4 regions of the Variovorax sp. OK605 genome follow, and region 1 is predicted to be linked to each of the others. Evidence: predicted binding sites of a transcription regulator. Region 1 holds the regulator's gene; each other region holds the start of a gene.

Region 1 (7,467 bases):
GGAGGGTTTCAATGGTTGAGTGGTATCCGGGGCCTGCCGTGCAGGCGTTGATGCGGGGGCCGCGAAGTGTGCTGCCGAAGGCTCCGATTTTGCAGTCCCGCGCGGGTGGGGCGTGACGGGTTTTACGCGGGGGCGGTTTTGGGCCGTCGCAGACCGGGAGAAAGCGATCAGGCCGGGCGGCCGCTGCGGTCGATGGCCACGCTGAGCGCCATGGCGGCCAGCAGCACCACGAAGCCGACCCAGCTCATCCAGGCGCCCGCGTCGTTGGCCAGCAGCCAGCCGCCGAGCGCCGCGCCCACGGCCTGGCCCGTGTAGATGCCCGAGCTGTTCAGTGCCACCGAGCCCGGCGCCAAGGTGGGCGCAAGGCCCACCAGGCGGGCCTGCTGCGCCGAATTGGTGGCGAAGCAGCCCAACCCCCAAGGCACCATCACCACGGCCAGCCAGGCGAGCGTGGAGGCCAGCGGCCACAGCAGCAGGCTCAGCGTGATCAGCGCGCTGGTCACGAGCACCATGCGCCCGGCGCCCACGCGGTCGATGAAACGGCTGACCAGCATGTTGCCGGCCAGGCCGAAGAGGCCGAACAGCGCCCAGATCACGCTCAGCATGGTCGCGTCCGCGCCGTAGCCCTGCTTGAGGATCGGGCCCAGATAGCTCGACAGCACGAACTGGCCGGTGCCCTGCAGCGCCGTGACCGTGACGATGCCCATCAGCACCGGGCTGCGCAGCACGCGCGACCATGCGGCGGCGGTCAGCGCTGCGGGGCGGATGGCGTTCGGCAAGGTGAGCCAGATCGATGTCGCGCTCGCGACACTCAAGGCCGCAATCACCATGAAGGCCATGCGCCAGCCCAGGTGGCCGCCGATCAGCGCACCGATGGGCAGGCCCAGCACCGACGCGATCGACCAGCCGAGAAAGACGAAGGTGACCGCGCGCCCGCGCTGCTCGGGTGGCACCAGCAGGCCGGCGCAGGCGGCCGCCTGGGGCGTGAAGATGGCCGGCGCAATGACCGTGAGCATGCGGATGGGGAGCAGGGCGCCGAAGCTCGGCATCAGCGCCGCCAGCGCATGACCGGCGGCATACCAGAGCATGGTGAGCGCCAGCAGCCGGCGGCGGTCCCAGCCCGCGACCGCGGCGGCCAGCAGCGGCGCGCCGATGCACATCACCGCGGCGGCGGCCGTGATCAACTGGCCCGAGGTGGCCACGCTGATCGCCAGCGAGGTGCTGATTTCATTGAGCGTGCCGGGCACCACCATCACGCCCGTGCCGATCACGAAATTGCCCGCGAGCAGCGCCCAGAGCGCGCGTTGCGACGCGCGCCGTGGCGCAGCCCCGTTCACCGACGGACCTGCAGCGCGCCGGGATTCACGATGTTGGTGGGGTTGCCGTTGATGTAGCTCACGACGTTGTCGAAGGCCTGGCCGAAGTAGCTCTCGTAGCTTTCCTGCTCGACGTAGCCGATGTGCGGCGTGCAGATGCAGTTCTCCAGGCGCAGCAGCGCGTGGCCCTGCAGCGGCGGCTCGCTCTCGAACACGTCGATGGCCGCCAGGCCCGGACGGCCGCGGTTCAGTGCGGCCAGCAGCGCGTCGGCCTCGACCAGCTCGGCGCGCGAGGTGTTCACGAAGAGCGCGGTCGGCTTCATGCGCGAGAGGTCTTCGAGCGTGATGAGGCCGTTGGTCTCGTCGTTGAGCCGCAGGTGCACCGACAGCACGTCGGCGGCGGCAAAGAATTCGTGGCGGTTCTGCGCCACCTGGAAGCCGTCGGAACGCGCCTTGGCGCAGCTGGCTTCACGGCCCCAGATCACGACCTGCATGCCGAAGGCCTGCCCGTAGCGCGCCACGAGCTGGCCGATGCGGCCGTAGCCCCAGATGCACAGCGTCTTGCCCTTGAGCACCGAGCCCAGCCCGAAGTTGGGCGGCATCGACGCCGACTTGAGTCCCGACTGCTGCCACGCACCGTGCTTGAGGTTGCTGATGTACTGCGGCAACCGGCGCATGGCGGCCATGATGAGCGCCCACGTGAGCTCGGCGGGCGCCTGCGGCGAACCCGAGCCCTCGGCCACCGCCACGCCGCGTTCGGTACAGGCCGTGACGTCGATGTGGCCGCCGACACGGCCGGTTTGCGAGATGAGCTTGAGCTTGGGCAGCTTTTCGATGAGCTGGCGCGAGATCTGGGTGCGCTCGCGAATCAGCACGATCACGTCGGCGTCCTTGAGACGAACCGACAGTTGCCCGATGCCTTTCACCGTGTTGGTGTAGACCTTGGCCGCGTACGCGTCCAGCTTGGCGGCGCAGCGCAGTTTGCGCACGGCGTCCTGGTAATCGTCGAGGATCACAATGTTCATGGCGTGCCATTGTGCCTCGCAGCATTGGAATGTCGTGCCAGTGAACGTTTGGATACCCACCCCCGAGGCCCTGTCCAGGCGGCCTTGGGGGCTTTTTGCCTCAGTGCAGGCGCGTCGAGCGGTGGGCCGTGGTCATCATCTCGGCGGCCTCGATCGCGGCCAGCCGCTCGAGCTCGGCGCACACGTCGGCCATGCGGCCGGAGATCACGACGCGGTCGCTGCGCTGCTGGCCCTTGCCGTCGACCACGCGCACCACGCGCAGCGGGCGAGCGGGTACAGCGGCTGCCGCCGCTGGCGTTGCGGCGCCACCCGAGCGCGCACTGCAGGCCGGCCGCACGGCCACGTAGCGCAGGCCGGCCGAGGTGTCGTTGTGGTCGAGGTGGTCCCTGTCGTGGGGCCGGCGCGCCGGAATGAGGCGGTTGGCCAGCGATTGCAGCGGCGACCAGAAATCAGCGATGGCGAGGAGGGCGATTCCCATGTGAACTCCAAAAAAGTATGAGGTTGAACACAGGCAGGATTTCTTGAATCGGCCTCGACAGGGTGATGGCGACTCCGCGCCATACGCCCGCCACCTGTCTGGGCCGGATGAGTTGCTGCCGCAGCAGGCCGCCGGGGCCTACATCAGCATCGTGTTGCGAATGAGGCCGACCGCGAGGCCTTCGATTTCGAAGGGCTCGCCGGGCTGCACGATGATGGTCGGGTAGTCGGGGTTTTCGGCGTGCAGCTCGATGACCTGCTTGTTGCGCTTCAGGCGCTTGACGGTCACCTCGTCGCCCAGCCGCGCGACCACGATCTGGCCGTTGCGTGCTTCCTTGGTGGCTTGCACCGCGAGCAGGTCGCCGTCCATGATGCCGGCGTCGCGCATCGACATGCCGCGCACCTTGAGCAGGTAGTCGGGCTGGCGCTGGAACAGCGTGTTCTCGACGTAGTAGGTCTGGTCGACGTGCTCCTGCGCCAGGATCGGCGAGCCGGCTGCGACGCGGCCGATGAGCGGCAGCGCCAGTTGGGCCATGCCCGGCAGCGAGAGCGAGAACTGGCCGCCCTCGCGGTGGCGCGTTTCGTTGAGCGAACGCAGGGCGTCACCCTTCAGGCGAATGCCGCGCGAGGTGCCGCTGACGAGTTCGATGACGCCCTTGCGCGCCAGCGCCTGCAGGTGTTCTTCGGCGGCGTTGGCCGACTTGAACCCGAGCTCGTTGGCGATTTCGGCGCGCGTGGGCGGCGCACCGGTGCGTGCGATGGCGCTCTGGATCAAGTCCAGGATCTGCTGCTGGCGGGCTGTAAGCTTCACGGCGAACTGCATATGTGGTTCCTTGCGGCACTGGCTAGATATCCAGTACCTGTATTTTTAACCAGTTTTTAAAAGTTGACAAGTGATGGTCAATTCCTTTTCGTCCGATGTGCGCCGCGTGGTAGTGCTGGGCACCGGCGGCACCATCGCCGGCAAGGCCGCGAGCAGCGGCGACAACATCGGCTACACGGCCGGCCAGGTGGACGTGGCCGACCTGCTGGGCGGCATCGATGCGCCGGCGGGCGTGACCCTGGTGGCGGAGCAGGTGGCGCAGGTCGACAGCAAGGACATGTCCTTCGAGATCTGGCGCACGTTGGCGCTGCGCTGCGCGCACTGGCTGGCGCAGGCCGACGTGGCGGGCGTGGTGATCACGCACGGCACCGACACGCTGGAGGAGACCGCGTTCTTCCTGCACTCGGTGCTGGCCGCGGCAAAGCCCGTGGTGCTGACCTGCGCGATGCGCCCCGCCACCGCCCTGGCGCCCGACGGGCCGCAGAACGTCAGGGACGCCGTCAGCGTCGCTGCTGCCGAGGGCGCGCGCGGCGTGACGGCGGTGTGCGCGGGCACCGTGCACAGCGGCGTGGACATCCAGAAGGTGCACACCTACCAGCTCGATGCCTTCGCGTCGGGCGATTCGGGGCCGGTGGGCTATGTGGAAGAGGGGGAGGTGCGCCTCGTGCGGGCGTGGCCCGAGTCCGCCGTATCGCAAGGATCGAGGATCTTCGAGGCGGGCACCGTGCAGTGGCCGCGCGTCGAGATCGTCATGAGTCACGCCGGTGCGAGCGGGGCCGTGGTAGAGGCGCTCATGCAACCGGGTGGGGGTGATGCAGAGCCGCTGCAGGGGCTGGTGCTCGCGGCAACCGGCAACGGCACGGTGCACCATGCGCTGGAAGCGGCTGCGCTGAAGGCGCAGGACGCGGGTGTCGCGGTGGTTCGCGCGACCCGCTGCGCCAACGGACGCATCCTGCCGAAAGCCGGCGATGCGCTGCGCGATGCAGGCGCGCTGACGCCCGTGAAGGCGCGTATCGCGCTGATGCTCGAATTGCTGAAGTGAAGCTGGACGCCGCCCTGCACCGAGGGCGGCCGTAGATCAGCTGCTCAGCGCGGCCAGCGCACGCTGCGTGATTTCGTCGACCGTGCCCACGCCCTTGATGGCGCGGTATTTGGGCGCGGCGGCCGGGTCGGTGTTGGCCCAGGCCGAGTAGTAGTCCACCAGCGGACGCGTCTGCTGGCTGTACACGTCCAGCCGCTTGCGCACGGTTTCTTCCTTGTCGTCTTCGCGCTGGATCAGCTCTTCGCCCGTGACGTCGTCCTTGCCTTCCACCTTGGGCGGATTGAACTTGACGTGGTACGTGCGGCCCGAAGCCGGGTGCGAGCGGCGGCCGCTCATGCGTTCGATGATGTCGCCGAAGGGCACGTCGATCTCGAGCACGTAGTCGAGCTTGACGCCCGCGGCCTTCATGGCATCCGCCTGCGGAATGGTGCGGGGGAAACCGTCGAACAGGAAGCCGCTGGCGCAGTCTGCCTGCGCGATGCGTTCCTTCACGAGATTGATGATCAGGTCGTCGCTGACCAGTGCGCCCGCATCCATGACGGCCTTGGCTTGCAGCCCCAGCGGCGTGCCGGCCTTGACGGCGGCGCGCAGCATGTCGCCGGTCGAGATTTGCGGGATGCTGTATTTCTGGCAGATGAAGGCCGCTTGCGTGCCTTTGCCCGCCCCGGGCGCGCCCAGCAAAATTAGTCTCATGGTGTCCTCGGACGGTTCTTAGATTTTGTGTCGCACCAAGCGTCGGCCCGAGGGCAGGGCTAGGCGGAGTTGCTTCGAGGATAGCACGCGTGCCCGCGGGGAAATCTCCGCAGTTTCAGCAGGCATGGCGGCCGCCTCAGGGCTTGGAACCGGCCGCGAAGACCGCGCGCACGCGCGCCAGGTCTTCGGGCGTGTCGATGCCCGGTCCGGGTGCGACATGGCTCACATGCACCGCGATGCGGTGCCCGTGCCACAGCGCGCGCAGCTGTTCGAGCGCTTCGGTCGCCTCGACGGGCGCCGGCGGCAGCGAAGGAAACCTGCGCACGAAGCCCGCGCGGTAGCCGTAGATGCCGATGTGGCGCAGTGGCGCCGGGCTGGGCAGTGCAACGGGCGCGGCACCGTTGGCCGAGCCGTCGCGCCACCAGGGAATGGGTGCGCGGCTGAAGTACATGGCGTTGCCTTGTGCGTCGAGCACGGCCTTCACCACGTTCGGGTTCATGAAGTCGCCGACCGAATCGATCTCGTGCGCCGCGGTGCTCATCGCGGCTCCCGCATGCGTGGCCAGCGTGGTCGCCACGGCGTCGATCAGGGCGGGGTCGATCAGCGGCTCGTCGCCCTGGACGTTGACCACGATGTCGTCGCCGTCCAGGCCCAGTTGCTCGCAGGCTTCGGCCAGCCGGTCGGTGCCGCTCGCATGGTCCTGGCGGGTGAGGATGGCCTCGACGCCATGCGCCTGGCATGCTGAAACGATGGAAGCATCGTCGCCGGCCACGACCACGCGCGTTGCGCCGGACTCGCTGGCGCGTTGCGCCACGCGCACCACCATGGGCACGCCGGCGATATCGGCCAGGGGTTTGTTGGGAAGCCGTGTCGACGCCAGGCGCGCCGGCACCAGAACGGTGAAGTTCACAGCCCGAGCTCTTCGTCGGACAGCGTGCGCGCCTCGTTTTCGAGCAGCACCGGAATGCCGTCGCGCACGGGGTAGGCGAGGCGCGCGCTGCGCGAACAGAGCTCCTGCTTTTCGGGGTTCCAGGTCAGCGGACCCTTGGTGACGGGGCAGACGAGCAGTTCAAGCAGCTTGGTATCCATCGAGCGATGATAACTTTGCGTCGAGCGCGCTGAAGAACTCCACGCAGGGCATGAACTCGAGCGGCACGGCCAGCGCGTCGGGCGCCTTGCGCCACAGCTTCACGGCGTCTTTTTCGGTGCACAGCAGCGGTTGTTCCGCGCTGCCGGGGCGTTGCCAGTTCTCGAAATCGCTGTGATCGGGCAGGGCGAAAGTCTGCGCGAGCGTCAGGCCGCGCGCGCGCAGCATGTCGAAAAACGCCTCGGGCCGTGCGATGGCAGCCAGTGCGATCGCCGGCTTGCCCGCCAGGGTGCGCAAAGGTATGCGGCGGCCGTCGCTTGCCAATGCGTCCTGCGCAAGGCTTCGCGTCGCGGTGTAGCCACCCGCGAATGCCGGCTTCGAACCGCTGTGCAATACGAGGTCGCAAGGCCGCGGCCAGGCCTCGCGCAGCGGGCCGGCGGGCAGCCGCCAGCCGTTGCCGATGCCGCGGTCGTCGAACACGCAGATCTCGATGTCGCGGCCCAGCGCAAGGTGTTGCAGGCCGTCGTCGCTGACGATGACCTGCGTGGCCGGATGCCGCTGCAGCAGCGCACGCGCCGCCTCGATGCGCTTGCGGGCCACGAAAACTGGTGCCTTCGTGGCGTGGTGGATCAGCGCGGGCTCGTCGCCGACGTCGCGCGGATCGCTTTCGTCGAGCACCTCGCGGCAGTCGTCGGTGCGCCGTCCATAGCCGCGCGACACCACGCCCACCTGCAGGCCGCGCGCGCGCAGGTGCCGTACCACGGCCATGACCACGGGCGTCTTGCCGGCGCCACCGGCGATCACGTTGCCGACCACGATGACGGGCACCGGCACGCGATCAGTCCGCGACCATCCGAGGCGATAGAACAGGCCCCGCAGGGCGAAAAGCGCTGCGTACAGCAGCGACAGCGGCCACAGCAGGCAGGCCAGCGGACCGCGCCGCAACCAGGCAGCCTGAAGGCGCGAGGCCGACGGCGAACCGGTGCTGCTGGGGCCCTCTGCAG
Region 2 (7,467 bases), on a different contig from region 1:
ACTGCACCGACACCGACGTTATTGATCCACAGGTCCACATGCCCGAGATGCGAGACGGCGGCATCGGCAAGGGCTTGGACGGCACCGGCGTCGGTCACGTCGGTGGGAACGACCATGGCCCGCCCTCCAGCTTCTTCGCAGGCCTGCGCCACTGCCTGCAGGTTTTCGCGATGACGCGATGCAAGGACGAGCGAAGCGCCCTGCGCGGCGAATGCCAACGCCGTGGCACGGCCAATGCCGCTGGATGCGCCGGTCAGAACCACATTGAGGGAGACACCCTCGCGCGCGTTGGCGGTAAAGGTGGCATCGGCCGCGGCCGGTTCCCCGGTGTCGAGCGGCGATGGCGTTGCGTCTTGAGGCTGCATGGTGGTCACGACTGGAGGTGTCGGCTGGAGGTGTCGTTCGGGTGTATCGCTTGCCAGATGGATCCGCCTGTGTCGGCGCGGCGTGGTCAACGCTTCTTCGTGACCACGGCTTCTCCGGTGATTCGAGCATCACTCGCCGAATGCGACCTCGTGTAGGCAAGCGCCGCTTTTTGCTCCAAGACGCGCGTGGCGGCGACGCACGCGAAGTGCACCGGATACGACCTGTCGGAGCTTCGCATTTAGTTCGCGATCCACCGGGGTGCGATTTTGCCCACCGAGCCAAGCTCTGTTTGCCGCCCCATCGGGTACGTCTTCAAGAGGTGTCCCGCCCGCATCGCGGCCTCCTACATGGGGGTCGGTTGAGCACTGACTTGCGGTGACATGGCGCTGCCTAGTCTGCACTCGTCGGTCCCCGGATCGGCGCATGTTCCCAACCAACTGGAGACTCGCTCATGAAACACCATTCACTGCTTCTTGCCGCCGGCACACTTGCAATCGCCAGCGCGGCCTTCGCCCAAGGCAATCCGCCGACCACTGCCCCGGCCAATCCCGCAACCGCTGCCGGGCAACAAAGCCCCGCTGGCGGCCCGATGGGCACCACTGGAACCACGCCGCAGAACAACACGGCCGGCGGTACTGCGCCTGCCGCGCCAAGCATGAACACCGGTAGCAGCAACGACACGTCGATGGCGGCATCGAACACAACCCGTCCCATGCGGCCGGCGCGAGCGGATCGCAACTGATCGTGGTTCGGTACGCCGGATATTGGATCGCGGTATTGATGCTTGCGCCCGTGTGCAGTTGGGCGCAGCATCCTTCCGCCTCTGAGTCGGATCACCTCGCGCGGCGCATTGCGCGCGACGCAGTCGAGGCGCGGGACAACAAGGGCGCAGGCTTTGCCATCGTCGACAAGACCAGGGCTCGTCTGTACCTGTTCGATGCGATGGGGCGGTTGCAAGCGTCTTCGCCGGTGCTCCTCGGGTTGGCGCAGGGAGATGATTCGGTGAAAGGGATCGGGACGCGTCCGATGGCTCAAATTCGACCCACGGAACGGACCACACCGGCGGGTCGATTCGTGACAGAGCCCGGTATCAATACCGGAGGGGAAGACATCGTCTGGATCGATTACGACGCCGCTGTTTCGATGCACAGGGTTCGGGCCACAAAGAAGTCCGAGCGGCGGCTCGAGCGATTGGCCAGTCCGTCGGCATTGGACAACCGTATCTCCTACGGTTGCATCAACGTGCCCGCCGACTTCTACGATGCGTACGTGAAGCCGGTGTTCGGCAACCGACCAGGCGTTGTCTATGTGCTGCCGGAAAACTCGCCCGTTGCAAAATATCTGTCGTTCGCTCGACAGGAGTAAAGAACTGCGAACCAGCGTAGAAATGCAACTTCAGCGTGCCATCAACAGGATCGGTTCTAGGCGCGTTCGTGCATGCCTGTTTGCCCTCAATCGAGGAGGCCGACTCGTCGAATTCCTCGCTTTGTAGCTCGTAGCCGAGGTCATGAATGCCACTTCTGTGGACTTGGGCGGCGCGCAATCCATGTCGTTTGGGTAAGCGTGGACGTCGGACAGTTAATCATTTCGATTGGCCCAAGATCGAAGCGGCCAAGAGTCATCCACAGCACGACTCATCGCGCTGCCGCGCGCAGTGTTCCTCCTGCGCCGCTTGCTTGGCATCCCGAAACCCGCCGGCAACGACGCTGTCAGGCGTCCACCCGGCGCAGCTATACAGTGAGCAAGGGCAGTCCCTCGTCGTCCTCACGGATGAGGCGACACACCGGCGAACGTATTTAGTCGCAACACTATTGCCTACGCAGTCTCTTAGTGTGTTGCATCGACCGTTCGACTTCGCCACGCACGTGCGACTATGGCGTCTGGCCGGACCGGCCAACAGCAACCGTTCAGCGACTGAGCACAGTTTTTCCGAAAGCGCAGGCGTTCGACTTCTCACGGCTGACGACTACTTGGACATGACCACGGACTGTTGGGTTGTCCCGCGACGCCAGGCGGCGTGGCCCTCGGGCTCAAGGCGCCGGTGCTGGATCGATGGTGTAGGCCAGCAGGGGGTTTCCGACGTAATCTTGCGAATAGGCAAAGTGGGGTGCGGGCGGCACAGGTCGCCGCACGTTGGCCACGGCCTCGTTGGCGACGGCCCCGTTGGCAACCGTGCCAGCGCCGTTGCTGGCGGTGCAGGCCCAGGTTGGGATCTCGGCCTGGTTCTTGACCGTGACCGCGTAGTTCGCGACGCTGGGGAGCGCGGAGCTGAAGCTGCCGTTGGCCGCGATGGCCAAGTCGTCACCGGCGTTGTTTTTGCAGCACCAGTCCGGCGCCGATCAGACCGGTGACGCTGCCGCCCAAGTTGTAGGTGGGCGCGGCGGGCGCGGGCTCTGCTGTGGTCGCTGGTGCGGCGGGTGCTGCTGGCAGGGGTGAGAAAGGGCCACCGAAACTGCCCATCGCAAAGAGGTGCGGTCAAGCTGCGAGCCGGTGCTCGTAGTACGGTCGCGCGCGGTCATCGAGGAGAGCGTACTGCACGTCCGGATTTCCCATGTCCGGCCTCAACCACGCGTCGATGTTTTCGGGCTTGAGCGGAATGGGGCAGCGGTCATGCCCGGCTGCGCGAATTTCGTCCGGCGGCTCGTCCATGATGAGGGCGAACGAGAGCAGGTCGGGCTGGCCAGGCGCGGTCCATCTGGACCACAGGCACGCGAGCCACATGTCCTGCGCGGGCCTTGGCATGAACTCGAGGATGGTGTCCTTGCCATCGCGGTCGACATGCTCGTAGAAAGCATTGATCACGAGGATCCCATGCGTCACGCCGAACTGGCCCCGCCAGAAGCCTTCCAGGTTGTCGCGCCGAGCGTTGTAGGTGCCCGGGTAGAGGACATCGAATTTCTCAGGCTTGCCGGCCGGTCGGCAGTGGTAGCGCATCGGCTTGACCACACGATGCCCGTTCTCCCAGATCATCACGGGCGCATACACGCCCGGAAAGATCCTCGCGTCGCGCGGCTCGGGCTGCGTGCGTCTGAGGTCTGCCAGCTTTCCCAGCCCCCATTCGACTTTGGCCGTGGCGATTCGGACGTCGTCGGTGGCCTTCTTCGTGGTCTTGACCTGAAGCTTACGTTCGGCATCGGCCAGGCGCCTGCGCTGCGCAAAGATGTCTTGCTCGAGCTTCAGGGCCTGCTCAGTATTGAAGGCGTCGATCAGCCCCTTGATCTCGCGCTCCTCTTCGTTCTCTGGAGTCTCGAAGGCCGCGTCCATCGCCTTGGGGATCTTGATCTTCGGGTTGCCCTGACGCTCGTAGTAGAGCTCGGCAAAGGCGCGCAAGGTGAGCACACCGCCGAACAAGCGGAAGAACCGTTTGTAGTCGGCTCGGATCTGGGCGGAATAGCACATGCGACAACTCCCGTGATGAGATGCCCACGGTGGCGGGCAAACAGTTCTCTAGAACCTCGAGTCTTCAGGCTTCGCAAAAAACGCGTGTATCGAAAGCGACTTATAAATCAGTTTGAAGATGGTTGAAGCTCCCAGGTTTGCGTAGGGCGACGGCGGCGTGTCTCCCGAATTGGGGCTACTCGCGCGATATCAGAATGGGCTCCAGCCACTGTGCCGCCGCAGCCTGCGGTGACAGCTGACGAAGTTGCGGCTCCCGGGCAAGGTCCGCGGCCAACTCCTCGAGTTGCACAGGATCGACCGTGCGCCAGTGCATCTTCAACCGCCGTGCGCAGTAAAAAATCCAGATGTCGGTGGGTATGTCGTGATCCATGGCGGTGTCGTGTGCGGGGCCGCTGACTGATGGGCTCTTGTTAGAGCGTGAGCCGCCCAGAGCCCGGCAGCGGACGAAAATTTGTAAACCTTCTTGCTCAAGCCCGAAGGCACAGAGATACTGTACATCCATACAGTAATTGGAGCCGAAATGGCCATCTCCCTGTCATGGGCTGATGGCGAAAACACGCCACCGCCCCCCCAATCCCCCCCGCCGCCCACCGGCCCGCACCGCCGGCCTGTCCCGCTCCCGCACGCCGTGGAATCGGCGATCTGGCGCGGCGACGCGCTCGGCTCGCCGGTCACGACCACGCTGGGCACCGGCTTCGAGGCCTTGGATGCCGAACTGCCCGGAAACGGCTGGCCGTGCCAGTCGCTGACGGAGGTTTTGCAGGTCCAGCCTTCGGTACTCGAGTGGCGGCTGCTTGCGCCCGCGATGCGCGAATTGGTCGCCCAGGGCAAACAGATTGTTGTTGTCGGCCCGCCGAAGGCCCCGCATCTGCCTGGCCTGCGTCACCTCGGCCTCGATGAGCGCCAACTGGTGTGGATCAACGCGGACAAGCCAGTGGAGCGCCTGTGGGCGACCGAGCAGCTCATCAAGGCCAACGCCGCGGGCATGCTCGTCAGTTGGCTGCCACAGGCCCGCCAGGAGCAGATCCGTCGCTTGCAGGTCTGCGCCCAGAGCTGCGACGGCCCCGTCATCCTGTGCCGGCCGGCGGCTGCCGCACATGAAGCCTCGGCCGCGCCGCTGCGCCTTCAGGCCCGCCTGGGCGTCGACTGGGAGCTGCACGTCCACCTGCTCAAGCGCAAGGGCCCGCCGCACGAAGGCGAGCTGCGCTTGCCCTCCATCCCTGGCGGTCTGGAGGCGGTCCTGACGCCGCGCCTTCGCTACCCGAGCCGCCTGATCGCGGCCCGCAAATCGCAAGATCTTTCCAGAGAGCTCTCCCATGCTGTGGGCAGCCCTTCTTCCCGACAGCCTTCCGGACGACCCGCAGCCGCGCACTGAGGCGCTCGACGGGCTCGCGACGTGGTGTCTTCAGTTCACACCCCGCGTCGCTGTTCTCGAAGCGCTCCTGCAGTGCCCGGCGGTCGTCATGGAGATCGAGCAGAGCCTGCGCCTGTTCGGCGGCAAGCGCCGCCTGGTCGAACGCGTGCGCGAGGAGTGCACGGATCTCGGCGTGCGGCAGCTGAGCTGGGCGCCGACGAGCCTGGCCGCGCTGGCCGTCGCCCGGGCGGGAGCGTCCAATGGATTTGCCAAGCCGCTCGCGCAGCTCCTCGATGCGCTGCCGCTCGAAACGCTGACGCAAGTCGCCGCGCACCAGGCGACGCTGGCCCGGCTGGGCTGCCGGACGTTGGGCCAGGTGCGAGCATTGCCGCGGGGAGGTTTGAGCCGGCGGTTCGATGCGCAGCTGCTGGCGACGCTGGACCAGGCCTACGGCCTGCGCCCCGAGACCTACCCGTGGGCGCAGCTGCCCGAGACCTTCCACGCCAAGCTGGAACTCATGGCACGCGTCGAGCATGCACCCGCCATGCTGTTCGGTGCACGTCGTCTGGTGCTGCAGATGGCCGGCTGGCTCATGGCCCGGCGCTCGGGCGTGACCGCGTTCACGCTGCGCTGGTGCCATGACGCGATGCGCTCGAAGACCGCCGGCGACGGCGGCGAGCTCACCGTGCGCACCGCGCAGGCCACGCGCGACACGGAACACCTGATCCGGCTGCTGGCCGAGCACCTCGACAAGGTCGAGCTGCTGGCACCGGTGGGCGATCTGGAGTTGCTGGCCACCGAAGTGCAGCCACTGGAGGAGAAGAGTTTCTCGATGCTGCCCGAGGCACGGCAGTCGGGCGAAAGCCTGGCCCTGGTGCTCGAGCGCATCGCCGCGCGCCTCGGGCCGGACCGCGTGCTGCGTCCCGTGGTCCTCGAGGACCACCGGATGGAATGGATGTGCCGCTGGCGACCGGCACCCGAGCCGGCGCCGCGCGCGAAGCGCTGCATGGTCGACGTGCCCCAGCCCACCTTCATCCTGCCGAAACCGCTGCGCCTGGCGACGCAGAACAATCGGCCGCTGTATCAGGGCGTGCTGCAGCTGCTCGCGGGCCCGCACCGGGTTGAAGGCGGCTGGTGGGACCGCACCACGCAAATCGCAGCAGGCGAAGCAGGCGAAGGGGGCGAAGGTCGACCCGCACAGGAAACCACCCGGCACAGCGCCCGCGACTACTGGGTGGCCGTGAGCGAACACGCGGGCGTGCTGTGGATCTTCCAGATGCGCCTGGCCAAGGAAGAGACGGCGTGGTTCCTGCACGGCACCTTCGCCTGAGTGAGTGCGCATGGAACTGCCCGACTACGCCGAACTGAGGTGCGTGAGCAACTTCAGCTTCCTGCGCGGCGCCAGCCAGCCGGAGGAGCTCGTCGAACGCGCGAAGCAGCTCGGCTATACCGCACTGGCCATCACCGACGAGTGCAGCTTGGCGGGCGTGGTGCGCGCCCACGTGGCCGCAAAGGAGCACGAACTCAAGTTGCTCATCGGCAGCCAGTTCCTCGTCGAACCCGAGGAGATCGAACGGGATGAGACCCCGTTCACGCTCACGGTGCTCGCCTGCAACCTGGAAGGCTACGGCAACCTCTGCGAGTTCATCACCAAGCTGCGCCGTGCCTCCGAGAAGGGCACGTACCAGCTGCCGCTTGCGGACATCCAGGGCCGCGAACTCGAGAACTGCGTGGTGCTAGCGTCGCCCAAGCGCATGTGCACGCCGGCGCAGTTGCGCTGGCTGGGCCACTGGCTCCTGAGGCATTTCATGGGGCGCAGCTGGTTCGCCGTGGAGAAGCTGCGCGTGCTCGACGACGAGATGTGGCTGCACCGCCTGGGCGAAATCAGCGCCGACACCGAAATCCCGCTGGTCGCCGCCGGCGACGTGCATTTCCATGTGCGCTCGCGCAAGCCGCTGCAGGACGTGATGACGGCGACGCGCCTGGGCCAGCCGCTGACCGAGTGCGGGCTCGAACTCCAGCCCAATGCAGAGCGGCATTTGCGCACCCGGCTGCGGCTTGCGCAGACGTACGCACCGGATCTCCTCGCAGAGACGCTCAAGGTGGCTGCACGTTGCAGCTTCAGTCTTGAAGAGTTGCGCTACCAGTACCCCGACGAGGTCGTGCCCGACGGCGAGACGCCGGCCGGCTACCTGCGGCGCATCACCTACGAAGGGGCAGGGCGCCGCTGGCCCGACGGCATCCCTGCCAAGGTGCAAACGCAGATCGAACACGAGCTCGTGCTCATCGCCGAGCTGAAGTACGAGCACTACTTCCTGACCGTCGCCGACATCGTCATGTTCGCGCGC
Region 3 (7,467 bases), on a different contig from region 1:
TCGAAGGTGCAGAAGCTGGTCGACGAGATGCGCCCCAAGCTCTCGCGCGGCAGCCGCGTGGAGATCCGCGGCCAGGTGCAGACCATGCAGTCGTCGTTCATCGGCCTGGGCGTGGGCCTGGCGATGGCCATCGTGCTGGTGTACCTGCTGATCGTGGTCACCTTCCAGTCGTGGCTGGACGCCGCCATCATCATCACCGCCCTGCCGGCCGCGCTGGCGGGCATCGCGTGGATGCTGTTCATCACCGGCACCACGCTGAGCGTGCCGGCGCTCACGGGCGCCATCATGACCATGGGCGTGGCCACGGCCAACTCCATCCTGCTGGTGTCGTTCGCGCGCGAGCGGCTGCAGGCGGGCATTCCGCCGCTGTCGGCCGCGCTGGAAGCCGGCGCCACCCGCATCCGCCCGGTGCTGATGACGGCGCTGGCCATGATCATCGGCATGATCCCGATGGCGCTGGGCCTGGGCGAAGGCGCCGAGCAGAACGCGCCGCTGGGCCGCGCGGTCATCGGTGGCCTGATCTTTGCCACGGTGTCGACATTGTTTTTCGTACCCGCGGTGTTCGCGGGGGTGCACAGTCGGCTTGCACACCGCCGGGCGGCGCGTGAAGCCGCGCAGCAGCAACACGCGCAACAGCCGCCCGCCGGCGCAGCGCCCCAGGAGAACTGAAGTCTTGACCCCCACGCTCATTCACTTTGTGTATTCGCTGCCCCCTGACGGGGCCGCAGCTCGCCTTGGGAGCGGCCCGGCGCCGAGCGGGTCATGACGGAGCAACGCCATTCGGCATTGGCCATCCACCCCATCGCCGTCGAAGAGGGCGAAGGCGAGTTGCTGCGCCGCCGCCAGATCGTGCGGCGCACGCGCTGGCTGGTGCTGGTCGTGCTGGTGCTGCTGGCGCTGGGCGCCGCGCGCACCGTGTTCGTGCGCATGGCCAACGCGCGTGCGCTCGAAGCGGGCACCAGCGAGCGCGCCAGGCAGTACGTGCAGACCGCCCTGCCCCGCACGCCCACCACCGGCCAGACGCTGTCGCTGCCGGGCACGCTGCAGGGCTTCGTGCAGTCGCCCATTTCGGCGCGCGCCAGCGGCTACCTGAAACGCTGGACCAGGGACATCGGCAGCCGCGTCGAAAAGGGCGATCTGCTCGCCGAGATCGAGACGCCCGAGATCGACCAGCAACTCTCGCAGGCCGTGGCCGCGCGCGCACAGGCGGCCTCGGGCCTGGAGCTCGCACGCAGCACCGCCGATCGCTGGGAGGCGCTGCGCAAGAAGGACGTGGTTTCGCAGCAGGACCTCGACGAACGCCGCAGCGCGGTGGCGCAGGCCACGTCGAACGTGGCGGCGGCCGACGCCAACGTGCAGCGGCTCAAGCAGACCGAAGGCTTCAAGCGCGTGGTGGCGCCGTTCGCGGGCGTGATCACGCGGCGCAACGTCGACACCGGCGACCTGATCGACGCCGGCGCGGGCGGCGGCGCTGGGCGCGCGCTGTTCATGCTGGCGCAGACCGATCCGCTGCGCGTGTACATCAACGTGCCGCAGGCCTACGCCCAGCTCGTGAAGACCGGCCAGCCGGTGGTGGTGACGCAGGCCGAGCTGCGCGGCCAGACCTTCAAGGGCCAGGTGGCGCGCACCTCGGGCGCCATCGACACGACCACGCGGATGATGCAGGTCGAGGTGTCGCTGCCCAACAAGGACGGCGCGCTGCTGCCCGGCGCCTACGTGCAGGTGTCGCTGCCGCTGGCGGCCAGCCGCACGCTCACCGTGCCGTCGAACGCGCTGCTGTTCCGTGCCGAGGGCACGCGCATCGCGGTGGTCGACGCGCAGGGCCGCATCAACCTGCGCCCCGTGACGCTGGGCCGCAACTACGGCGAGAACGTCGAGGTGGTCGACGGCCTCGAAGGCGCCGACCGCATGGTGCTGAACCCCTCCGACTCGCTGGCCGAAGGCGACGTGGTGGCGGTGGCGCCCGAGGCGCCGCCGGCCGCGGCCAATGCCGGCCCGGGTGCACCGGCCGCACCCGCCGCGCCTGCCGCCGCCAAGAAGGAACCCGCGTGAAACTGCGACCGCCGGTTGCCCCGACGGCCGTCGCCGTGCTGGCGCTCCTTGCTCTCCTCTCGGGCTGCGCCGTCGGCCCCGACTACAAGACCCCCGACACCGCGCTGCCCGTGAGCTGGAAGCTCGAGGCGCCCTGGCGCGTGAGCGCGCCCAGCGACAGCATCGACAAGGGCCCGTGGTGGAAGCGCTTCGACGACGCCACGCTCGACACCCTGCAGGCACAGGCCCTGGCCGGCAGCCCGACGCTGGTGATCGCCAACGCGCGGCTCGCCCAAGCGCGCGCCTCGCTGGCCGCCAGCTCGGCCAGCCTGTACCCGCAGCTGGGCCTGGGCACGCGCGCCTCGCGCCTGAAGATTTCCGCCAACCGGCCGCTCACCAACTATGCGAGCGCCAACGCGTCGACCGTGCAGAACGACTTCGCGCTGTCGCTGAACGCGAGCTACGAGGTCGACCTGGCCGGCCGCGTGCAGCGCAGCGTCGAGGGCGCCTCGGCCTCCGCCGAGCAATCGGCCGCCGACCTGGCCAACACGCGGCTGCTGCTGAGCGCCGACGTGGCCAACAACTACTTCAACCTGCGCTCCAGCGACATCGAGCTCGACGTGCTCTCGCGCTCCATTGGCCTGCAGCGCCGCGCGCTGGAGCTGGTCACGGCGCGCCACGACCTGGGCGCGGTGTCGGGCCTCGACGTGGCGCAGCAGCAGGCGCTGCTGGAGACCACGCTGACGCAGGTCGACGTGCTGAAGAAACAGCGCGCGCAATACGAACACGCGCTGGCCACCCTCACCGGCACGCCCGCGCCGAACTTCGCGCTGCCGGTGGACCTGCGCGAGATCCGTCCGCCGGCGGTGCCGCTGGGCGTGCCGTCCGAGATGCTGCAGCGCCGGCCCGACGTGGCCTCGGCCGAACGCGCCATGGCCTCGGCCAATGCGCAGATCGGCGTGGCCACCGCGGCCTTCTACCCGAGCTTCATCATCTCGCCGACCGTGGGCGTGGACAGCCGCACCATCGAGACGCTGTTCAACGGCCCCAGCCTGCTGTGGTCGGTGGGCGTGTCGGCCACGCAGGTGCTGTTCGACGGCGGCCGCATCCGCGCCAACGTCGACTTCGCCAAGGCCGGCTACGACGCCACCGTGGGCAACTACCGCCGCACCGTGCTGGGCGCGATGCAGGAAGTCGAGGACGGCATCACCGGCTTGTCGGCGCTGGACAGCGCGACCACGCAGGCGCAGTCGGCCGTGACGGCGGCGCGCCGCGTGCTCGACATGGCGACCAGCCGCTACGAGGGCGGCGCCTCGACCTACCTCGACGTGATCACCGCGCAGCAGTCGCTGCTGACGGTCGAGCGGCAGGCCGCGCAGCTGCAGGGGCAGCGGCTGCTGACCTCGGTGTTCCTGGTGAAGGCGCTGGGCGGCGACTGGTGCGCGGCCGACGACGCGGCCGCCGGTTGCCGCGCGCAGGGGATGGTGGGCCTGGCGCAAAGCAAGTAGCATCGCGCACCCTCCCGCGTTCGCCTCGGACGCTGCCTTCAACGAAAGAGCGACGATGCGACGACGGACTCTGGCCTTGCTGGCCACGGCACTGGTTGCGACCACGGCCCTTGCGCAGACCCACCAAGGCCTGCCGGCCTTCTCCCCCGCATTCAAGACACGCGAGATCGCCGTCGACGGCACCACGCTGCACGTGCGCGTGGGCGGCACCGGCCCGGCCGTCACGCTGCTGCACGGCTTCGGCGAAACCGGCGACATGTGGGCCACGCTGGCGAACGACCTGGCGCGCGACCACACGGTGGTGGTGCCCGACCTGCGCGGCATGGGCCTGTCGGCGCGCGCCACCAGCGGCTTCGACAAGAAGACGCAGGGGCAGAACATCGCCCAGCTGCTCGACAAGCTCGGCGTGGCGAAGACCCAGCTGGTCACGCACGACATCGGCAACATGGTCGGCTACGCCTTCGCGGCGCAGTACCGCGACCGCGTGACGAGCTTCGTGCCCATCGACGCGCCGTTGCCCGGCGTGGGCCCGTGGGAAGAGATCCTGAAGAGCCCGCTGCTGTGGCACTTCCGCTTCGGCGGGCCCGACATGGAAAGGCTGGTGGCGGGCCGCGAGCGCATCTACCTCGACCGCTTCTGGAACGAGTTCTCCGCCACGCCCGCGCGCTTCGGCGAGGCCGCGCGGCGGCACTACGCGCGCCTGTATGCGCGGCCCGGCAACATGCACGCGGGCTTCTCGCAGTTCGGCGCGTTCGACCAGGACGTGATCGACAACACCGCGTTCATGGCGCAAGGCAAGCTCGAGATGCCGGTGCTGGCGCTCGGCGGCGAGAAGTCGTTCGGGCCGATGATGGCCACCGTGATGCGCGCCGCGGCCAGCAACGTGACCGAAGGCGTCGTGCCGGACTCGGGCCACTGGATCATGGAAGAGAACCCCAAGGCGACCACCGCGATGGTGGGCGACTTCCTGCGCCGGCAACCAGGCTGACGGGCTGACGGGCACAGGCCCGGGAAAAAGCCTAGAACAGGTTGCCCTGCCCGGCCGCGCCCGGCGGCCGGAACGCGGTGACGTCCAGCGGAATGCGCTCGCGGTTGTAGCCGATGCGGTTCGCGGCCTTCACGAAGCGCTGGTGGATCAGATCGGCCCACAGGCCCGAGCCCTTCATGCGCGTGGCGAAGTCGGCGTCGTAGTCCTTGCCGCCGCGCATCTCGTGGATGCGCGCCATGATCCGGTCGGCGCGCTGCGGGTAGTGCAACGCCAGCCACTCCTTGAACAGCGGCGCCACCTCCCACGGCAGCCGCACCACCGTGTAGAAGGCGCTGCGCGCGCCGGCTTCCCAGGCGGCTTCGAGCACCTGCTCCATGTCTTCGGTGACGAACGGAATCTGCGGCGCCACGCTCACGCCCACCGGCACGCCCGCTTCGGTGAGCGTGCGGATGGTGCGCAGCCGCCGGTGCGGCGCCGCGGCGCGCGGCTCGAGCTTGCGGGCGAGCTCGCCGTCGAGCGTGGTCACGGTGACGTACACGGCGGCCAGGCGGTCCGCCGCCATGGGCCCGATCAGGTCGAGGTCGCGCTCGATGGCGCTCGACTTGGTGACCAGCGCGAACGGGTGCCGCGTTTCCTGCAGCAGTTCGATCACCGAGCGCGTGAGGCGCAGCTCGCGCTCGATGGGCTGGTAGCAGTCGGTGGCGGTGCCGATGGCGATGTAGCTCGGCCGGTAGCTCTTGCGGCCGAGTTCGGCGCGCAGCACCTCGACGAGGTTGCGCTTGGCGATCAGCTTGGTCTCGAAGTCGAGGCCGGGCGAGAGGTTGAGGTAGCTGTGCGTCGGGCGCGCGAAACAATAGATGCAACCGTGCTCGCAGCCCCGGTACGGGTTGAGCGAGCGGTCGAAGGAGATGTCGGACGACTCGTTCTCGGTGAGCACCGACTTCACGTCTTCGAAGCGCACCTCGGTCGCGAGCGGCTGCAGCTCGGCGGCCTCGGCCACGCCTGCCTCGAGCGTGCCCCAGCCGTCGTCGTAGGCGGCGCGCTCGTCGCTGGAGAAGCGGTGCGCCAGCCGCGTGGCCGCGCCGCGGCCCTTGATGGCGTGGACGGGGATCTGGGCAGCGGGCATGGCGAGTCCTTTGCTAAGGCATTTACTGTTCATGCATACAGTATTCCAGTCGCTCTGGCTTGTCCACGGATTTTTCTATTTCTCTATTGACAGAAATTTCGCAAATCCTAAACTCGACGCCATGGAACTCACCGACATTCAACGCAAGTTCGTCCTGCACTGGGGCGAAATGGGCTCCATGTGGGGCGTGAACCGCACCGTCTCGCAGATCCACGCGCTGCTCTTCGCCCACGGCAAGCCCATGAACGCCGAAGAGCTGTCCGACACGCTGGGCGTGGCGCGCTCCAACATCAGCAACAGCCTGAAGGAACTGCAGGCCTGGAACCTCGTGCGCGTCACCCACACGCTGGGCGACCGCCGCGACTACTTCGAGACCAGCGTCGACGTGTGGGAGCTGTTTCGCACCGTGGTGCGCGAGCGCAAGGAGCGCGAGTTCGACCCCACCGTGCGCGTGCTGCGCGAACTGGTCTCCAGCCCCGACTTCCAGAAGGAACCGGCCGACGCGCAGGACCGCATCCGCTCCACCATGGAGCTGATGGAAAAGCTCGCCACCTGGGCCGACGAAATGCTGCGGCTGTCGCCGGGCACGCTCGACAAGGTGCTGACGCTGGGCGCGAGCGTGCAGAAGTTCGTGCGCGGCGATGGCGCGCCAGCCGGCAAGGGCGACAAGAGCGACAAGGGCGAAGACCCCGACGCGCACCACGCCAGCCTCCCCATGATCTGAGTCTCCTTTTTTTGCCCTTTCGTTTCTGTTTTGACAGAAATATCGATAAACAAGAACGCCATGAACGCCGCCGCCTCGCCCGCCTACCCGCTCACGATCTATTTCGACGCCAGCTGCGCGATCTGCGCGGCCGAAATGCGCCACATGAAGTCGCGCGACGCGGCAAGCCGGCTGCACCTGGTCGACTGCTCGCCGGCCGCGTTCGACGACGGCCCGGCCCCGCGCAACGCGCTGATGGCGGCCATCCATGTGAAGGACGCGCAAGGCGAGGTGTTCGTCGGCGTGCCCGCCATCCGCCTGTGCCGCAGCGCGGTCGGGCTGTCGAGCGGCAGCGTCCTGCTCGACCTGCCGCTGGTTGCACCGCTGGCAGATCGCGCCTACGCGCTGCTGGCGCGCAACCGCTACCGCATTCCGCGCTGGCTGGCCGCGAGGCTGGCGGGGCGCGTCGCGCCTTCGTGCGACGACGGCCAGTGCCGCCTGTGAACGCTGCGAGCGCAGCAAGCGTCGTGAGCATCAAAGAACAACCAACCGAGGGAAGAGCCATGCCCACCGTTTTCCAGCCCGACTTCCGCATGCCGCATGAAAGCGCGCCGCACACCGCAACCGGCGCCGCCACAAACCCCGCCGGCGCCCCCATCACCACCCGGGACACGCAGCACTACTTCACCGAGGTCGCGGTCGACTACAGCGCCTGGAGCCCCAGCTACAACATGCACTTCGGCTTCTGGCGGGCGGGCCTGAACCCGTTGCGGCGCGAAGGCATGCTGGTCGAAATGAACCGCGCGATCGGCCGCGCCCTGCAGCTGGGCACCGCACCGGCGGACGCCACGCAACGCCGCTGCGTGCTCGACCTGGGCTGCGGCGCCGGCGCCACCGCGCGCACGCTGGTCGGCGACGACCCGTCGCTCTGCGCCATCACCGTGACCAACGTCGCCGTGCAGAACCGCATCGCCGCCAGGCTCGACGCAGCCGCCGGCGTGGCCGACCGCATGGCGCACATCGAAGCCGACTACACGCGCACCGGCCTGCCCGCCGCGCAGGCCGACGGTGCCTGGGCCGTGGAGAGCGCCTGCTACGCCGGCGGCACCGA
Region 4 (7,467 bases), 350 kb from region 1:
CAGCAGCGTGCCCTTCTCGGGGTCGATGGCGGTGATGCCCAGGCAATAGCAGACCGCCGAATTGGCCGACGAGCCGCGCCCCTGGCAAAGAATATCTTGCGACTTGGCGAATGCGACGATGTTCTCCACCGTGAGGAAGAACATCTCGTATTCGAGTTCGACGATCAGGTTGAGCTCTTTCTGGACTTGCTCGCGCACCTTGCCGGGAACACCCTGCGGGTATCGGCCCTGCGCGCCTTCCCACGTCTTGCGCGCCAGTGTCTGCGCCGGCGTCTCGTGATTGCCCACGGTCTCGAGCGGGTACTTGTAGTTCTCGCGGATCACCCCGGGGTCGAACCTGCACCGCTCGGCCACGACCAGCGTGTTGATCAGCATGTCGGCCAGGTACAGCTCGGCCAGCCGCATGCGCGGGCGCAGGTGCCGCTCGGCATTCGACTGCAGCGCGAAGCCGCAGTCGGCCACCGTCTTGCCTTCGCGAACGGCCGTGAGCACGTCGTGCAGCGGCTTGCACGAGCGCGCGTGCATGCGCACGTCGCCGGCCGCCACCAGCGCAACGCCGGCCTGCTCGCCGGCCTGCATCAGTGTGACGAACCAGAGGTCGTCGTCGAGCTCGTTGAACAGCTCCACCGCGAGCCACAGGTTGTCCGCATACAGCGCCTTGGCGGCGGCCAGGTCTTCGTGCAGCGTGGCCGTGTCCACCGCGCCGCCCGGGTTGCGGTTCGGCACGAAAAGCACCTGGCAGCGCTGCAGCGAGGCCACGCCGCTGCCCTCCCAGCTCACGCGGTATTCGCCCTTGGGCAGCTCGGTGGTGCGCGCGGCGGTGATGAACTCGCACAGGTTGCCCCAGCCTTCGGTGTCGTTCGCGATCACCACGAGCTTGAAGCGTTCGAAATGGAATTCGCTGCCGAACAGCAGGCGGAAGTCGGGGTTCCGCGGAATCTTCGGCTCCTCAGGGTGCTCGCGCTCGTATTCGTCCATCTTCGCGGGCAGGTCGCGCAAGGCCACATGCGCCCGCACGATGCCCGCCACCGAGCATTCGTCGGTGATGGCCAGCGCCTCGTAGCCGAGCTGGTAGGCACGCTCGACCATTTCTTCCGGCGTCGACGCGCCGCGCTGGAAACTGAAGTTGGTGAGGCAGTGCAGCTCCGCATAGTCCGGCAACATGCGCGCGAGCTTCTTGCGCATCGGCAACGGCAACGCATGCACCTTGGCGAGCTGGCGCTTGCGTTCCTGCTTGTCGCTGAGCTCAGGCATAGAACCCCTGCAGGTACCAGCGCACCTCGCCCGAAGAAAAGCGCGCCGAAGGCCGCTCGCGAAAGATCCACACCAGCCCGGCCTCGGGGCTTTCGGCCACGTAGTAGTCGCGCATGGCCGGCTGGCCGCCCTCTTCCTTGTCGCCCCACCAGCCGGCCTCGACGCGCTGCGGCCCGATCAGCCTGCTCAGCGGGCCGCGGTAGCAGGGGCGCTCGCCGTCCATCTCGAGCAGCAGCGGCTCGGGCAGCAGCCACGGCGGGTAGATGGCGTCGGGTTGCGAGGCCACAGCCTGCGCCTCCTTGCGGGCCTTGTCGGGCACCGTCTCCTTGTGCAGCGCGGGCCGCCACGCCTGCTTGCGCTCCGGCCGGTGGTCGGCCTGCGCCGACGGCACCAGCACCTGCTGCGCGCCCAGCCGCACGCTGAGCCGCTCGACCATCTCGTGCAGCTTGTCGCCCTTGCGGTTGTCTTCGGGCAGGAAGCTGGTGCTGGCGCCGGCCCACGGATCGGTTTCGAGCGTGCGCAGCTTCAGCCAGCTGGCGGGCGCGGCCAGCGTGGCGAGGGCGAGCTTTTCGGACAGCAGGCGGCGCAGGTGCGCCATGTCCTGCGTGGGCTCGGCCGTGCGCACGGTGACCTGCTGGTGCGGCGGCAGGTTCACGCCGTTGAAGCGCTTGAGGTCGAGCGTCCATTGCAACTCGAGCGCGCGCGCGCCGCGCTGCCGCCCGCGCAGCCAGATCTGCAGGGCCGACAGCAGCCGGTTGGCCGACCACATGAGCTCGGGCCCGGTCTCGGCCAGCGCGGGCAGTTCGAGCTTCTGCTCGAACACCTCGGGCAGCGTGAGCCAGGCGTGGCTTTCGGGGCGCAGGCCCCAGGCGGCGTCGAGCGCCGCGCGCAGTTCCGCGCCAAAGCGCCGCGTGAGGCCGCCGCGCGGCAGCGCCGCCACGTCGCCCCAGGTGCGGCAGCCCAGCCGCGCGAGCAGGTCGAGGTGCGTGCGCGCGGCGCTCAGCGTGTCCAGCGGCAGGCCGGCGGGCAGGTCCTTCGGGCGCTGCTCCTGGCGCACGAACAGGCGCAGCCGCGCCAGCGCGATCAGGCTGGTGGCGCCTTGCGCGCCCACCATGCGCACGTCGCTCGCGGGGTTGTCGGCCAGCAGCTGGCGCATGAGCTGCAGCCGCCCGCCCCACAGGCGCTCGCAGGCCGAAACCTCGAGCATCAGCGCCTCGTCCTGCCAGGCGACGTGGGGCGTGTAGTGCAGCGCCCACCAGCCCAGCGCTTCGGGCGTGGGCAGGGTCAGGCTGTCTTCCGTCGTGGGCGTGTCGGCGTCAAGCAACCACCGCAAGGCGATCCAGTGCATCCTGGCTCCCTCCTTTCCACGCATCGATGCGCACCACCTTGGCAGCGTGCGTGGTCTCGCTTTCGAGCACCGTGCCCTGCTGCTGCAGGCGCAGCTTGCGGCGCAGCCGGGCGGCGGCCAGCAGCGCGGCCATGCGCTCGTTGCGCGCCGGCAGCATCACCGGCGCGGCCAGCGGCGGCCCGCGGCGCTTGAGGATGTGCAGCTCGATCTGCGACGCGTCGGCCTCGCAGCGCTCGGCGCGCAGGCGCAAGCGCGCGGGCGACGCCGACAGCGCCACCGATTCGGGCCGGCACACGAACAGCATCAGCTCGTGCTGCGCGGCCGCCAGCTGCAGCCGCCGCAGCTCGGCCACCCTCGCCTGCGGCAGCCAGGCCACGACGGCGGCCACGTCCGCGCAGCGCAGCGCCTGCTCGCAGGCCCACAGGCGCGCGGCCGGCGCCTCGCTCTTGACCCACATCAGCGAATCCACCGGCAACCCCTGCGCCGCCAGCGACGCGCCGCAAGGCTCGTAAGGCGCGCCGACCAGCACCACCGGCCCGCCGCGCGCCTGCACCGCCTGCGCCAGCCCGGGCAGCAAAAGCCGCCAGACATGGGCTTCGGGCGCGGCCTGCAGCAGCTCCGTCATGGCGCCCACCGGCCAGCCGCCGCCCGGCAGCTGCGCGTCGAGCGCGGCGTGGCCGGTGGCGACGACCTGCGCGTCGGCCAGGCCGAGCTCGTCGGCATGCCAGACGCCGCGGCCCGCGGCAGCGGAAAAGGAGTCGAGGAAAGGGAGGCCCATGGTGCAACTGTTAACTGTATTTTTATACAGTATTTTCAGCAGCGCAACCCAAGCCCCCCAACGCCTTCGGATCGGCCCGGCGACGGGCGCCGGGCCAGCGAAACCCTCAGAACTTTCCGCGCAGGGTCAGCATCACGCTGCGGGGTTCGCCGTAGAAGTTCGAGCCGAAGGCCGCCCAGACCCGCTGGTAGTAGACCTTGTCGAACAGGTTGTTCACGGTCAGCGTGGCCTCCAGCTTCGGGTTGAAGCGGTAGCCCACCTGCAGCGCGGCCACGGTGTAGGGCTTCTGCTCGAACTTCACGTCGCCCGTCAGCCGGTAGGTGCTGCTCAAGCTGCGCAGGCCCCCGCCCACGCTGAAGCCTTCCAGCGGCGAACCGGCGGCAAAGCGGTACCGGGTCCACAGGTTCAGCGTGTGGCGCGGCGCGATGTAGGTGTAGAGCTGCTGCTTCTGCTCGTCGGTGCCTTCCAGCGTCTTCGTGCGCGTGTAGGCATAGCCCGCGCTCAGGTCCCAGCCGGGCCTGATGCGCCCGGTGATCTCCGCCTCCAGGCCCTCGGTGCGCATCTTGCCGGCCGCGATGGAGAACAGCAGGTTGTCGGGGTCGGTCATGGCGCGGTTCACGTCCTCCATGCGGAACAGCGCCACGTGGGCGTTGGCCTGCTTGTCGAACAGCTCGGCCTTCAGGCCCACCTCGGCCTGCTTGCCGGTGCGCGGGCGCAGCGTTTGGCCGGCCACGTCGGTCGCGGTCTGCGGCGAGAAGATGCTCGAGTAGCTCGCATAGGCTGACACGGCGTCCGTCAGCTCGTACACCAGGCCCGCGAACGGCGTGAACTTGTGGTCCACCTTCGAGCGGGTGTCTGTGAACTGGTTGAAGTAGGCGTTGCGGTTGTGCGCCGTGTTCTCCCACCAGCTCAGGCGCCCGCCGAGCACCACCGCCAGGCGGTCGCTCGCCTTCAGGTTGGCGCGGGCATAGGCGCCGTACTGGATGGTGCGGCTGTCGTTGCCGTTGGCGAAGGTGTAGCCGGGCTCGGGCACGTTGTTGTCGGGCTGGTAGGCGTTGATGTACGCGCCGTCGCCACCGCCGTACTGGAACACCTTGCGGATGTTGCGGTAGTCGCCGCCCACGGTGAGCTGGTGCGTGCGACCGAAGGCCTCGAAGGGCGTGGTGACGAACGCGTCGGCGCCGTAGGTCTTCCAGTGGCTGCGGTAGGCCCAGCTGACCAGGCAGCTGTCGCCCGTGAGCGGATCGACCGAGCAGTCCGACCAGCCGAACTTGCGCGCCGGCTCGTCCTGCTCGCGGTACACCAGGCTCAGCTTGGCGCGCCCGCCGTTGGCCAGGCGGTGGTCGACCTCGCCGAAGTACTCCTTCACCTCCTCGGTGATGTGGTTCCAGGCGGGGTCGAGGTTGGTCGAGCGCCGCACATCCAGGAAGGTACCGTCGGTGTACGCCGGCAGGCCGAAGGCCGGGCGCCCCTTGTACTGCTGGTAGGTGATGCCGCCCGTGAGCGTGGTGTCGGGGCCGACGTCGACATCCACCGTGGCGTACAGCAGCGGCTTGCGCGAGTTCACGTAGTCGACGAAGGAGTGCTTGTCCTGGTAGGCTGCCACGATGCGCCCGCGCACCCTGCCCGATTCGCTGAGCGGCCCGGTGACGTCGACCTGCGCCTCGTACTGGTCCCACGAGCCGGCCGAGAGTTCGTAGCGCGCCGCAAAGTCCTTCTGCGCGCGCTTGCGCACCAGGTTGATGGTGCCGCCCGGATCGCCCGCGCCCTGGAACAGGCCGGCGGGTCCGCGCAGCACCTCGACGCGGTCGTAGACCGCCAGGCCGAAGCCGGTCGACAGGTCGTTGCCGGTGCTCGCGGGCGTGGACACGCCGTCGATCTGCACCGTGTCCATCGCGTAGCCGCGCGAATAGAAGTTGCCATGGTTGCCGCCGGTGCTCGAGGTCTCCACCGAGATGCCGGTAACGGTGCGCATGGCGTCGTTCAGGCTGGTGATGTTGCGGTCGTCCAGTTGCTGGCGGGTCAGCACCGACATCGACTGCGCAATGTCGCGCAGGCGCTGCTCCTGCTTGCCCAGGGTGGTGGCATGGGCCGCATAGGAGCCCGTGCCTTCGGACACGGCGCTGGGCTCGGCCTGGGCCGTCACCAGCACTTCCGCCAGGGGAACGGCGGCGGCAGGTGCGGGTTCGGAGGCCGGGCGCGCCTCGGCGGCGCGGCGCACCGACCAGTTGCCGCTGTCCGTGCGCACCAGCTCCAGCCCGCTGCCCGCGAGCGCGGCGCGCGTGGCCTGCGCCGCCGTCAGGCTGCCGCGCACGGCCGGCGCGCTCAACCCGCGCACCAGGTTGGCGTCGATGCTGATCTGCTGGTTGCTGGTGCCCGCGATGCGCGCGAGCGCGCTGCCCAGCGGCTGGGCAGGCAGGTCGTACACGTGGGCCGTGCCGTCGGCGGCGGCCATGGGTGCCGGCGCCTGGGCGTGGGCATGCAGGTGGCACGCCAGGGCGGCCACGGCCAGCGCCATCAGGCAGGGGCGCGAAGGGAAAAGTGCGGGCATGAAGTCCTCGGGAAAAGGCGGAATGTCGAAGGGGTCCCGAGACTTGTCGTTCGAGCTGAAAAAAGTGTTCAACCTTTTTTCGGCTCCGTTGCGCGCGGCCGCTGCCGCGTCTCTCGCTGCGCCGCCCTACAGGCGCTCGATGACCACCAGCCAGTGGCCCTGGAAGGTGCGCACGCTGATGGGCAGCGTCTCGCCCAGCGCGGTCAGCGCACGGTGCGTGTCGTCCAGCGCATAGGAGCCGTACACGCGCAGCGCCGCGGCTTCGGGGCTCACGCGGATGAAGCCCGCGCGGTAGGCGCGCAGTGCCTGCACCACCTCGCCCAGCGTCTGGTCGTGCGCCTCCAGCATGCCGTGCTGCCAGGCCGCGGTGGCCGCGGGCGATTCGTCGGACCGCACGATGCCTTCCGGGCCGAAGCTGGCGCTGAAGCCTTCGGGCAGCGTCTGCGTCTGCCCCTGCGCCGTGCGGATCTCGACGCTGTGCTCCAGCATGCCGACATGGCTGCGCGCCTCGCCCTGGCGCACCACGAAGCGGGTGCCCAGCGCGCGCAGCGTGCCGTGCGCGGTGCGCACGATGAAAGGCACGCCGCTCGCGTTGCCCGTGCTCCGCATGGGCGCGGCCTGCGCCACGAGGGCGCCCTGGCGCAGCGTGACGGTGCGGTGCCCGGCGCGAAAGTCGACGTCGGCGGCCGAGCGCGCATCCAGCGTGAGCCGGCTGCCGTCGGCCAGCGTGAAGTCGCGCCGCTCGCCGGTGCCGGTGCGCAGGTCGGCACTCAGCTGGGACAGCGGCAGGTGGCGCTCGGCCAGCAGCGCCGCCCCCGCCGAGACCCCGCCAATGCCGAGCGCGCCGCGCAGCAGGCGGCGGCGCTGGCGTTCGCGCGACGCCTGCCGCGCCAGCACCTCGCCCAGCAGAGCGCCCAACGGAGCGCCAGAACCCGGAAGGCCTCCCGGGCGCCCCTCTTGCGCCGTGCCCGCCGTGCCCGCCTGGCGCGCGGGCGCCAGCGTGGCGTCCAGCGTGCCCGCCAGCCGCTGCCACGCCGCGCTGTGCGCCGGGCTGGCGGCGAGCCAGGCGTCGAAGTCGCGGCGCTCGGCGCCGCCGATGCTGCCCGAATGCAGCACCACCAGCCAGCCCACCGCCGCCTGGGTGGCGGTGTCCAGTTCCATGGCGGTCATGGCGGTCATGGCTGCGCGGCTTGCACGGGGGGTGCGAGCAGTGCGTGGGGTGCGCCCTGCAGAGGCCCGCCGATGCCGGCCTGCTGGCGCGCCATGGCCAGTGCGATGCGGCCGAAGGCATCGGCCATGTGGCGGCGCACCGTGCTGTGCGAAATGCCGAGCTCGGCCGCGATCGCGTGGTAGCCCAGCCCATCGAGCTGGGACAGCAGGAAGGCCTGGCGCGCCTTGAGCGGCAGGCCTTCGAGCGCGCTGGCGATGTGCTCCAGCGTCTCCAGCAGCACGGCGCGCTCCTCGGGCGAAGGCGCCAGCTCGTCGGGCCGCAGGGCCAGCGTGTCGAGGTAGGCGCGCTCCAGCTCGCGGCGGCGC

Evidence for each region. The regulator LexA, encoded in region 1, represses DNA repair genes until DNA is damaged. The targets are predictions, from matches to a motif close to ACTGTATNNNNATACAGT.
Region 2: a site for LexA is predicted at 4,255-4,272, ahead of imuA (translesion DNA synthesis-associated protein ImuA). Genes of this name have one in related genera too.
Region 3: a site for LexA is predicted at 5,678-5,695, ahead of BM013_RS07370 (PA0069 family radical SAM protein). Genes of this name have one in related genera too.
Region 4: a site for LexA is predicted at 3,394-3,411, ahead of imuA (translesion DNA synthesis-associated protein ImuA). Genes of this name have one in related genera too.

The regions. Positions count from the first base shown of each region.
Region 1 covers NZ_FOWL01000008.1:436,388-443,854, forward strand. Annotated here, with positions in the region: gene BM013_RS22860 (MFS transporter) at 168-1,337, opposite strand; gene BM013_RS22865 (D-2-hydroxyacid dehydrogenase family protein) at 1,334-2,341, opposite strand; gene BM013_RS22870 (hypothetical protein) at 2,442-2,819, opposite strand; gene lexA (transcriptional repressor LexA) at 2,958-3,641, opposite strand; gene BM013_RS22880 (asparaginase) at 3,715-4,683, shown strand; gene adk (adenylate kinase) at 4,720-5,376, opposite strand; gene kdsB (3-deoxy-manno-octulosonate cytidylyltransferase) at 5,513-6,286, opposite strand; gene BM013_RS22895 (Trm112 family protein) at 6,283-6,465, opposite strand; gene lpxK (tetraacyldisaccharide 4'-kinase) at 6,446-7,467, opposite strand, start outside.
Region 2 covers NZ_FOWL01000021.1:52,389-59,855, forward strand. Annotated here, with positions in the region: gene BM013_RS35105 (SDR family oxidoreductase) at 1-365, opposite strand, end outside; gene BM013_RS35110 (proteophosphoglycan ppg4) at 818-1,108, shown strand; gene BM013_RS35115 (L,D-transpeptidase) at 1,147-1,731, shown strand; gene BM013_RS35120 (hypothetical protein) at 2,397-2,663, opposite strand; gene BM013_RS35125 (SOS response-associated peptidase family protein) at 2,842-3,765, opposite strand; gene BM013_RS35130 (hypothetical protein) at 3,941-4,135, opposite strand; gene imuA (translesion DNA synthesis-associated protein ImuA) at 4,394-5,140, shown strand; gene BM013_RS35140 (Y-family DNA polymerase) at 5,082-6,449, shown strand; gene BM013_RS35145 (error-prone DNA polymerase) at 6,460-7,467, shown strand, end outside.
Region 3 covers NZ_FOWL01000002.1:632,210-639,676, reverse strand. Annotated here, with positions in the region: gene BM013_RS07390 (efflux RND transporter permease subunit) at 1-669, shown strand, start outside; gene BM013_RS07385 (efflux RND transporter periplasmic adaptor subunit) at 763-2,052, shown strand; gene BM013_RS07380 (efflux transporter outer membrane subunit) at 2,049-3,539, shown strand; gene BM013_RS07375 (alpha/beta fold hydrolase) at 3,595-4,527, shown strand; gene BM013_RS07370 (PA0069 family radical SAM protein) at 4,559-5,653, opposite strand; gene BM013_RS07365 (GbsR/MarR family transcriptional regulator) at 5,775-6,377, shown strand; gene BM013_RS07360 (thiol-disulfide oxidoreductase DCC family protein) at 6,438-6,860, shown strand; gene BM013_RS07355 (SAM-dependent methyltransferase) at 6,920-7,467, shown strand, end outside.
Region 4 covers NZ_FOWL01000008.1:86,895-94,361, reverse strand. Annotated here, with positions in the region: gene BM013_RS21290 (error-prone DNA polymerase) at 1-1,254, opposite strand, end outside; gene BM013_RS21285 (Y-family DNA polymerase) at 1,247-2,602, opposite strand; gene imuA (translesion DNA synthesis-associated protein ImuA) at 2,571-3,380, opposite strand; gene BM013_RS21275 (TonB-dependent siderophore receptor) at 3,487-5,931, opposite strand; gene BM013_RS21270 (FecR family protein) at 6,058-7,110, opposite strand; gene BM013_RS21265 (sigma-70 family RNA polymerase sigma factor) at 7,107-7,467, opposite strand, start outside.